DNA from 2 places in the Mesorhizobium newzealandense genome. Region 2 is predicted to be linked to the other one. Evidence: predicted binding sites of a transcription regulator. Region 2 holds the regulator's gene; the other holds the start of a gene.

Region 1 (3,865 bases), on a different contig from region 2:
CGCGCCGGTTTTCGTGCGCGCGAACCTGTCGCCTGCCGGCAAGATCATGGCCGTGTCGAGCAGGACGGCCGAGCCGATCGATGCTGGCGTGCCAAGGGACGCGGAGATGTTGAAGTAAGTCCCTTCACGATCCGTGGACTGCTCGTAGACCGGATCGAGATGCACCCTTGCGCGGGCGCGCCGCAACTGCTTGGCGCGCCCGCCTGCATGGTGCCGTTACTTCCTGGCGAGGCCGGGAAGCGTGACCTGATAGACCAGGAACATGGTGTCGACATCGGCGCCGTCCTCGGCCTTGTAGGGCGCGCCGACCTGGAAGCCGTCCTGGGTGAGGAAGTCGTTGTCGTTGGCGACGAACAGGAAATAGTCGTCGGGCAGCTTAGGATCGAGCACGCTGACCACCGACATCGCCTCCCACTTTTCCGAGAGGTTGTTCCTGTCGTTCGGCGCGCCATTGTGCAGGCCGAAGCGGCCGAGTTCGCCCTTGTCGTTGAGGTCGATGAACGGCGTCAGCCTGGCCGGCGTCACCGATGGGTCGAGCACGCCCTTGGGCGCCACCCGCTTGTCGGCCGCGTCGAAGGCGCCACCGGCGATGTCGGTCGCGGCGGAGAGATCGACGATGTTGATCTGGCGAAGCAGCGAGGTGTCGCCCTTCAACCCCTGACCGTTGCCGCTGTCGCGCGTCAGCATCAGGAAGGTCTGGTCCGACAGGGCCACGATCTCGCTCTGCGCGGCCACCTTGGTCTTGCCCTTGGCATCCTTGAACACCGGCAGCGGCACGACATATTCATGCGACAGCTTGAGGTGGGCGAGATCGGAAGCATCATAGACCAGCGCGCGCGTGTTCTGGCGCGTCGCGCCGGAATCGCCGCCATCCTGCCTGGGCGCCGACTGCAGCACGGCGATCAGGAACTTGCCGTCCGGCGTCATCGCCATGCCTTCGAGGCCCTGGTTGTTCTGGCGGCCGGTGTCGGGATCCTTCGGATCGGGCTCGGCCGCACCAGGCCCCGGATTGTCGGAGGCGAAGTTCGGCGCGCCGTGCCGCATCGGCACCAGGGCGGCCGGCGGCTGGGTCGCCGACAGCAGGCGGCCTTCGGCGGAAAACCGATAGATGTTCGGGCCGTATTCGTCGGAGATGAACATCGAGCCGTCGGGTAGCCGCACGATCGCCTCGTTGTCGAGCGCCAGCTTGCCGTTGGCCTCGGGCAGGATCGGCATGTCGCCGGCGGCTGCACGTGCGCCGTTGAGCGGGTCGAGGCCGGTGGCGTCGTTGCCCTTGTCGTCGGTCAAGAGCATCGTGTCGGCGAGTGTCGCCTTGACGCCGGACTGCTCCTGGCCGGCCGCGGGTGCAGCGCCTGGCGCGACCGGGGCAAACTCGATGCCGATGGTGTTGAGGCGTGGCCGATAATCGGTGGTGCCGACGACATTGTAGCCGCGGTCCGGCAGCAGCCAGAGAGAACCTTTGTAGCCGTCGGCGCCATGCGTCCAGCCGGCAGTGTCGATCGCCATGCCGGAGCCCGAGCCGAAGGTCTCGCCGAACTTGTCCTTCTGGCTGGCCGGGATGCGGCCGACGCCGACCAGGCCCTTGCTGACGAAGCTGGTGCCGCCGACCGTCGCGGTGCTGTCGGCGAGCGCCGGCGTCAAGGCAGTGAACAATGCCAGCGCGACGCCGAGCGGCGCGGTTCGGTATGGGTGTTTCATGGATAATCCTCTTTGTGACAAAGCGTGCCGGAGCCGCCGATGGACGAAAAACCGAAAGAGGTGCGGCATCGATGATGCCGCGCGCGCCTCCCCGAAAAGCGGTCTACGGCGCGAACATGATGCTTGCGTGACAGCGCGCGATGCTCGCCCGCCGGCTCCTTCGGACGCCGATAAGAACGCGTGGTCGCTCGAAAGAATTGATCACCCCAGCACGCATCAGGTCGACGAAGCGCGGTGTGTTCGCATCGCACTAGACACTTATGTCCAGTAGATATATGGTGAGGCCTTCGGACCAACCGAGGAGGGGAAGCCTTGAAGTCGCACTACCGCGCAGTTGTCATCGGAGGTGGCGTGGTCGGGGCCTCGGTGCTCTACCATCTGACGCGTTTCGGCTGGAGCGATGTGGCGCTGATCGAGCGTGCCGAACTGACGGCCGTTCGACCTGGCATGCGGCGGCCGGGTTCCACGCGCTCAACGCCGATCCCAACGTCGCGGCGCTGCAGGACTACACCATCAAACTCTATCGCGAGATCGAGGCGGAATCCGGCCAGAACGCGGGCCTGCACATGACGGGCGGCGTCAACATGGCCAGCGATCCCCAGCGCTGGGAGTGGCTGAAATCGGCCTGGGCCGTGTTCCAGTCGGTCGGCATCGAAACGGCTCGCCTGGTGACGCCGGAAGAGATCAAGGAAATCTGCCCGATCGTCGATGTCAGCGGTGTGCTCGGCGGCCTCTACGATTCCAACGAAGGCCATCTCGACCCCTATGGAACGACGCATGCCTATGCCGGTGCAGCGAAAAAGCGTGGCGCCGATATCGTCCTGCGCAATCGGGTCGTCGAACTGAAGGCGCGCGCCGATGGGCGCTGGGATGTCATCACCGAGCAAGGCGCCATCATCGCCGAACATGTCGTCAACGCCGGCGGGCTGTGGGCAAAGCAACTCGGCCGTATGGCCGGCGTCGAATTGCCGGTGACGCCGATGGAGCATCACTATTTCATCACCGAGGACATTCCCGAGGTTGCCGCCCTCGACAAGGAACTCGGCCTTGCGGTCGATCTCGATGGCTTTTCCTACCTCAGGCAAGAGCGCAAGGGCGTGCTGCTCGGCGTCTACGAGCAGAACCCAAAGCACTGGAACATGGATGGCGCGCCGTGGGACTACGGCATCGAGCTGATCCCGGAAGACATCGACCGCATCAGCCCGGAACTGTCCAAAGCCTATGAGCGCTTTCCTTGCCTGGCGACGGCCGGCATTCGCAAATGGGTCAACGGCGCCTTCACCTTTACCCCGGACGGCAATCCGATCGTCGGACCGGTGCGCGGGTTGAAGAATTACTGGGTTGCGTGTGGTGTCATGGCCGGCTTCAGCCAGGGCGGCGGCGTCGGCAAATCGCTGGCCGAGTGGATGATTTATGGCGAGCCGCAGGCCGACATTTTCGGCATGGACATCGCCCGCTATGGCGCCTTCGCCGCCAACCGCGAATATCTCAAGCAGACGACACGCCAGTTCTATTCGCGCCGTTTCGTCATGACCTTTCCCAATGAGCGGCTGCCGGCCGGCCGGCCGCTGAAACGCCCCGGCGCCTATGACGGCATGACGACGGCGGGGTGCGAATGGACGGCGTCATGGGGGCTGGAAATCCCGGCCTATTTCGCGCCGATGGGGTTTCGCGAGAACACCGCGCTGAAACGCTCCAACGCCTTCGATATCGTCGGCGACGAGGCGCTGCAGGTGCGGCGGGCGGCGGGTCTGGTCGATATCTCGGCTTATGCGCGCTATGCGGTCTCGGGGCCTGGCGCTGAAGCATGGCTTGACCGGCTGCTTGCCTGCAGGCTGCCGAAGCCCTGGCGGGCCAGTCTGGCGCCGATGCTCGGCCATGACGGACGGCTGAAGGGTGACCTCACCGTCTTCAACTGGGGCGATGGCACCTATTGGCTGATGGGCTCCTACTATCTCAGAGAATTCCACATGCGCTGGTTCGAGGCCCATGCGACGGAGGGCGTCACGGTCACCGACCTTTCCGACACGATGAGCGGCTTCCTGCTGACCGGGCCGAACGCGCGCAAGATCCTGGAGCGCACGACGCATCAGGACGTATCCGCTGCGGCGCTGCCGTTCATGGCCTGCGGCGCATTCGACATCGGCATGGTGCAGGCACGGGTTGC
Region 2 (3,865 bases):
CGCCGTCATCGACTATGCCGGCCAGGTGATCGCCGAGGAACAGCGCCGGCTCGATACGCTGACGATGTCGCGCGACGCGCTGGTCGGCGAATGCGTCGCCATCGTGCGGCGCCGCCTCGAAGACCCCGATCTCGACGTCCGCAATGTCGCCCGCATCGCGCTGGCGATCCAGGGCATCACCGACACGCGTGCCCGCGCCATGTTGTGGTCGCCGATCACGCCGCACACAGATATCGCCTTCGCCGACATACTCGAGGACGAGTTCGGCATCCCCGCCACCATGGAGAACGACTGCAACATGATGGCGGTGGCGCTGCGCTGGCGCGATCCCCAGCGCTACCGCGACGACTTCATCGCCATCCTTTTGTCGCACGGCATCGGCATGGGCCTGGTGCTGAAGGGCGAACTGTTCACCGGCACCCATTCCTCGGGCGGCGAGTTCGGCCATATGATCCATCGGCCGAACGGCGCGCTGTGCCGCTGCGGACGGCGCGGCTGCGTCGAGGCCTATGCCGGCAACTACGCCATCTGGCGCAACGCAAGGCAGATGAGTGAGGACGCAGAACCCGTCGCCGATGTCAGTGACGCTGACATGCGCGCTCTGGCAACTGCGGCTCGCGAAAGGGATGGACCCGAGCGCGAGGCCTACCGCAAGGCCGGCGAAGCGCTCGGCTACGGTCTCGGCAGCCTGTTCGCGCTGATCGATCCGGCGCCGGTCGCCATGGTCGGTGTCAGCGCCGCGGCCTTCGACCTGATCGAGCCGGCATTGCGCGAGGCGATTGCCCAGACCGCCGGCGGCCAGCACTCGAAATCGATATCCTTCGACACCGAGCCGAACGAACTGCCATTGATCCGCGAAGGCTGCGCCATGCGCGCGCTGACTTTCGTCGACCAGGAGATTTTCGCACCTGGCGCGCAGACAAGATCCGGCCTCGTTGGCAAGAACGTGGCGTGAATCAAACGGGAGTCAATCTTCCCTGATCGCGTATCCGGCACCGCGGATGGTGCGGATGACATCGGGCATGCGGCCATTGTTGACCGCCTTGCGCAACCGGCCGACATGCACGTCGACCGTGCGCTCGTCGATGTAGATCGTCTCGCCCCAGACATTGTCGAGCAGTTGGCTGCGCGAGAACACGCGGCCGGGATGGCGCATCATGAACTCGAGCAGGCGAAACTCGGTCGGGCCGAGCCTGATCTCGCTCTTCTTGCGATAGACCCGGTGCGATTCACGATCGAGCACGATGTCGCCGACCTTGAGCACACTGGACAGCACTTCCGGCTTGGCGCGGCGCAGCAGCGCCTTGACCCTGGCCATGAACTCCGGTGTCGAGAACGGCTTGACCAGATAATCGTCGGCGCCGGTCGAAAGGCCGCGCACACGATCGCTTTCCTCGCCGCGCGCGGTCAGCATGATGATCGGCAGCCGCTCGGTCTCGGGACGCATCCTTAGCCGGCGGCAGAGTTCGATGCCGGAAACCGCCGGCACCATCCAGTCGAGCACCAGAAGGTCGGGGACGTTCTCCTGCAACCGGATCTCGGCCTCATCACCGCGCGTCACCACCTCGACCTGGTAACCCTCGGACTCCAGATTGTAGCGGAGCAGCACGCCTAGCGGCTCCTCGTCCTCCACCACCATGATGCGTGGCGCGATCATCGACTGGTCACCCCTGTCGTCATGCCGCCGGCGCGGACATTGCCGTCTCGTCCTGCTTCGGACGATTGGCGGGCAACTGCGTACCGGTCAAAACATAATACGCATTCTCGGCGATGTTGGTGACGTGATCGCCGATCCGCTCGAGGTTCTTGGCGCAGAACAGAAGATGCGTGCAGGCGGTGATGTTGCGCGGGTCTTCCATCATGTAGGTCAGCAGTTCGCGGAACACGGAGGTGTATTTGACGTCGATGCGCTCGTCGTCGGCGCGCAGTTTCGCCAGCGCCGCGGCGTCGCGCGCCGCATACTCCTCGATGACGCCCTGCACCTGGATCAGCACCAGCTGCGCCATTCCATCGATGGAGTGCGACAGGTCGCGCGGTGTGACGCTGAGGCCGACGGTGCCGACGCGCTTTGCGATGTTCTTGGCAAGGTCGCCGATGCGTTCGAGATCGCCGGCCATGCGGATCGAACCGACGACATGGCGCAGATCGTCGGCCATCGGCTGCCGCTTGGCGATCAGCGTGATGGCGCGGTCATCGAGCTCGCGCTGGCGCGCGTCCATGATCGCGTCGTCTGAAACAACGCGCTGTGCCAGCGCGTTGTCGGAATTCAGCAGCGCCTTGGTGGCACCACCGACCATCGAGCCGGCGAGATCGCCCATGTCACTGATGAGCCTGCTGATCTGTCCGAGATCCTCGTCGAAAGAAGCGACTGTGTGTTCGCCCATGATCCTGTCCCTCGTATGCCTGAGCTCAGCCGAAGCGGCCGGTGATGTAGTCCTGCGTGCGCTTCTCGCGGGGCGACGTGAAGATCTTCTCGGTGCGGTCGAACTCGACCAGTTCGCCCAGATACATGAAGGCAGTCTGCTTCGACACGCGCGCCGCCTGCTGCATATTGTGGGTGACGATGACGATCGTGTAGTCGGCTTGCAACTCGTCGATCAGCTCTTCGATCTTGGCGGTCGACAGCGGGTCAAGCGCCGAGGCCGGCTCGTCGAGCAGGATGACTTCCGGCTTCACCGCCACGGTACGGGCGATGCAGAGCCGCTGCTGCTGGCCACCGGAGAGGCTGAGGCCGCTGGCGTTGAGCTTATCCTTGACCTCGGTCCACAGTGCGGCGCGCTTCAGCGCCTGCTCGACGCGGCCGTCCATCTCGGACTTGCTGAGTTTCTCGTAGAGCCTGACACCGAAGGCGATGTTTTCATAGATCGACATCGGGAACGGCGTCGGCTTCTGGAACACCATGCCGATCTTGGTCCGCAGCAGGTTGAGGTCCTGCGAGCGGTCGAGAACGTTCTGGCCGTCGAGCAACACCTGGCCCTCGGCGGTCTGCTTGGGATAGAGTTCGTAGATGCGGTTGAAGACGCGCAGCAGCGTCGACTTCCCGCAGCCGGAAGGGCCGATGAAGGCGGTGACGCTGCGCTCGGGCAATGACAGCGTGATGTCCTTCAACGCCTTGCTCTGGCCGTAGTAGAAGTTGAGGTTCTTGACCTCGATCTTGGCCTTGCTGGCGGTTGCCTCGGCGGCGATCGTCATGTCTGGAGACAACATCTGGCTCATTTGTCCTCTCTGCGTCCGGTCAGGCTGCGCGCAAAGATGCTGAGCGCGAGAACCGTCAATGTGATGATGAGTGCGCCGGTCCAGGCCAGTTGCTGCCATTCCTCGTAAGGGCTGAGAGCGAACTGGAAGATGGTCACAGGCAGGCTGGCCATCGGCGCGTTGAGATTGCTCGACCAGAACTGGTTGTTGAGCGCCGTGAAGAGCAGCGGTGCGGTCTCGCCCGAGATACGGGCGATCGACAGCAATATGCCGGTGACGATGCCGGACAGGGCGGCGCGGTAAGCGACCGACTTGATGACCACCCAGCGCGGCGCGCCGATCGCGGTGCCGGCTTCGCGCAAGGCGTTCGGCACCAGGTTAAGCATGTCCTCGGTGGTGCGCACGACGACCGGGATGACCAGGATGGCCAGCGCGACGGCGCCGGCGATCGCCGAGAAATGCCCCATCGGCCGGACCATCAGTTCGTAGACGAACAGGCCGATGATGATCGACGGCGCCGACAGCAGGATGTCGTTGATGAAGCGCACCACGGTGGTGAGCTTCGAAAAGCGACCGTATTCGGCCATGTAGGTGCCGGCCAGCACGCCGATCGGCGTGCCGACGATCACGGCGATGATGGTCATCACCACGCTGCCATAGATGGCGTTGA

Evidence for each region. Region 2 encodes PhoB, which activates phosphate uptake and scavenging genes when phosphate is short. Its sites were predicted from a motif close to TGTCATNNANCTGTCAT; they were not measured.
Region 1: ACFSOZ_RS37555 (esterase-like activity of phytase family protein) is a predicted target of PhoB. The motif match lies at 1,815-1,831, and genes of this name have one in related genera.

What each region holds. Positions count from the first base shown of each region.
Region 1 covers NZ_JBHUGZ010000031.1:67,198-71,062, forward strand. Annotated here, with positions in the region: gene ACFSOZ_RS37550 (L,D-transpeptidase) at 1-118, shown strand, start outside; gene ACFSOZ_RS37555 (esterase-like activity of phytase family protein) at 217-1,698, opposite strand; partial or broken gene ACFSOZ_RS37560 (GcvT family protein) at 2,011-3,865, shown strand, end outside.
Region 2 covers NZ_JBHUGZ010000029.1:10,634-14,498, reverse strand. Annotated here, with positions in the region: gene ACFSOZ_RS33355 (ROK family protein) at 1-955, shown strand, start outside; gene phoB (phosphate regulon transcriptional regulator PhoB) at 968-1,657, opposite strand; gene phoU (phosphate signaling complex protein PhoU) at 1,677-2,384, opposite strand; gene pstB (phosphate ABC transporter ATP-binding protein PstB) at 2,410-3,216, opposite strand; gene pstA (phosphate ABC transporter permease PstA) at 3,213-3,865, opposite strand, start outside.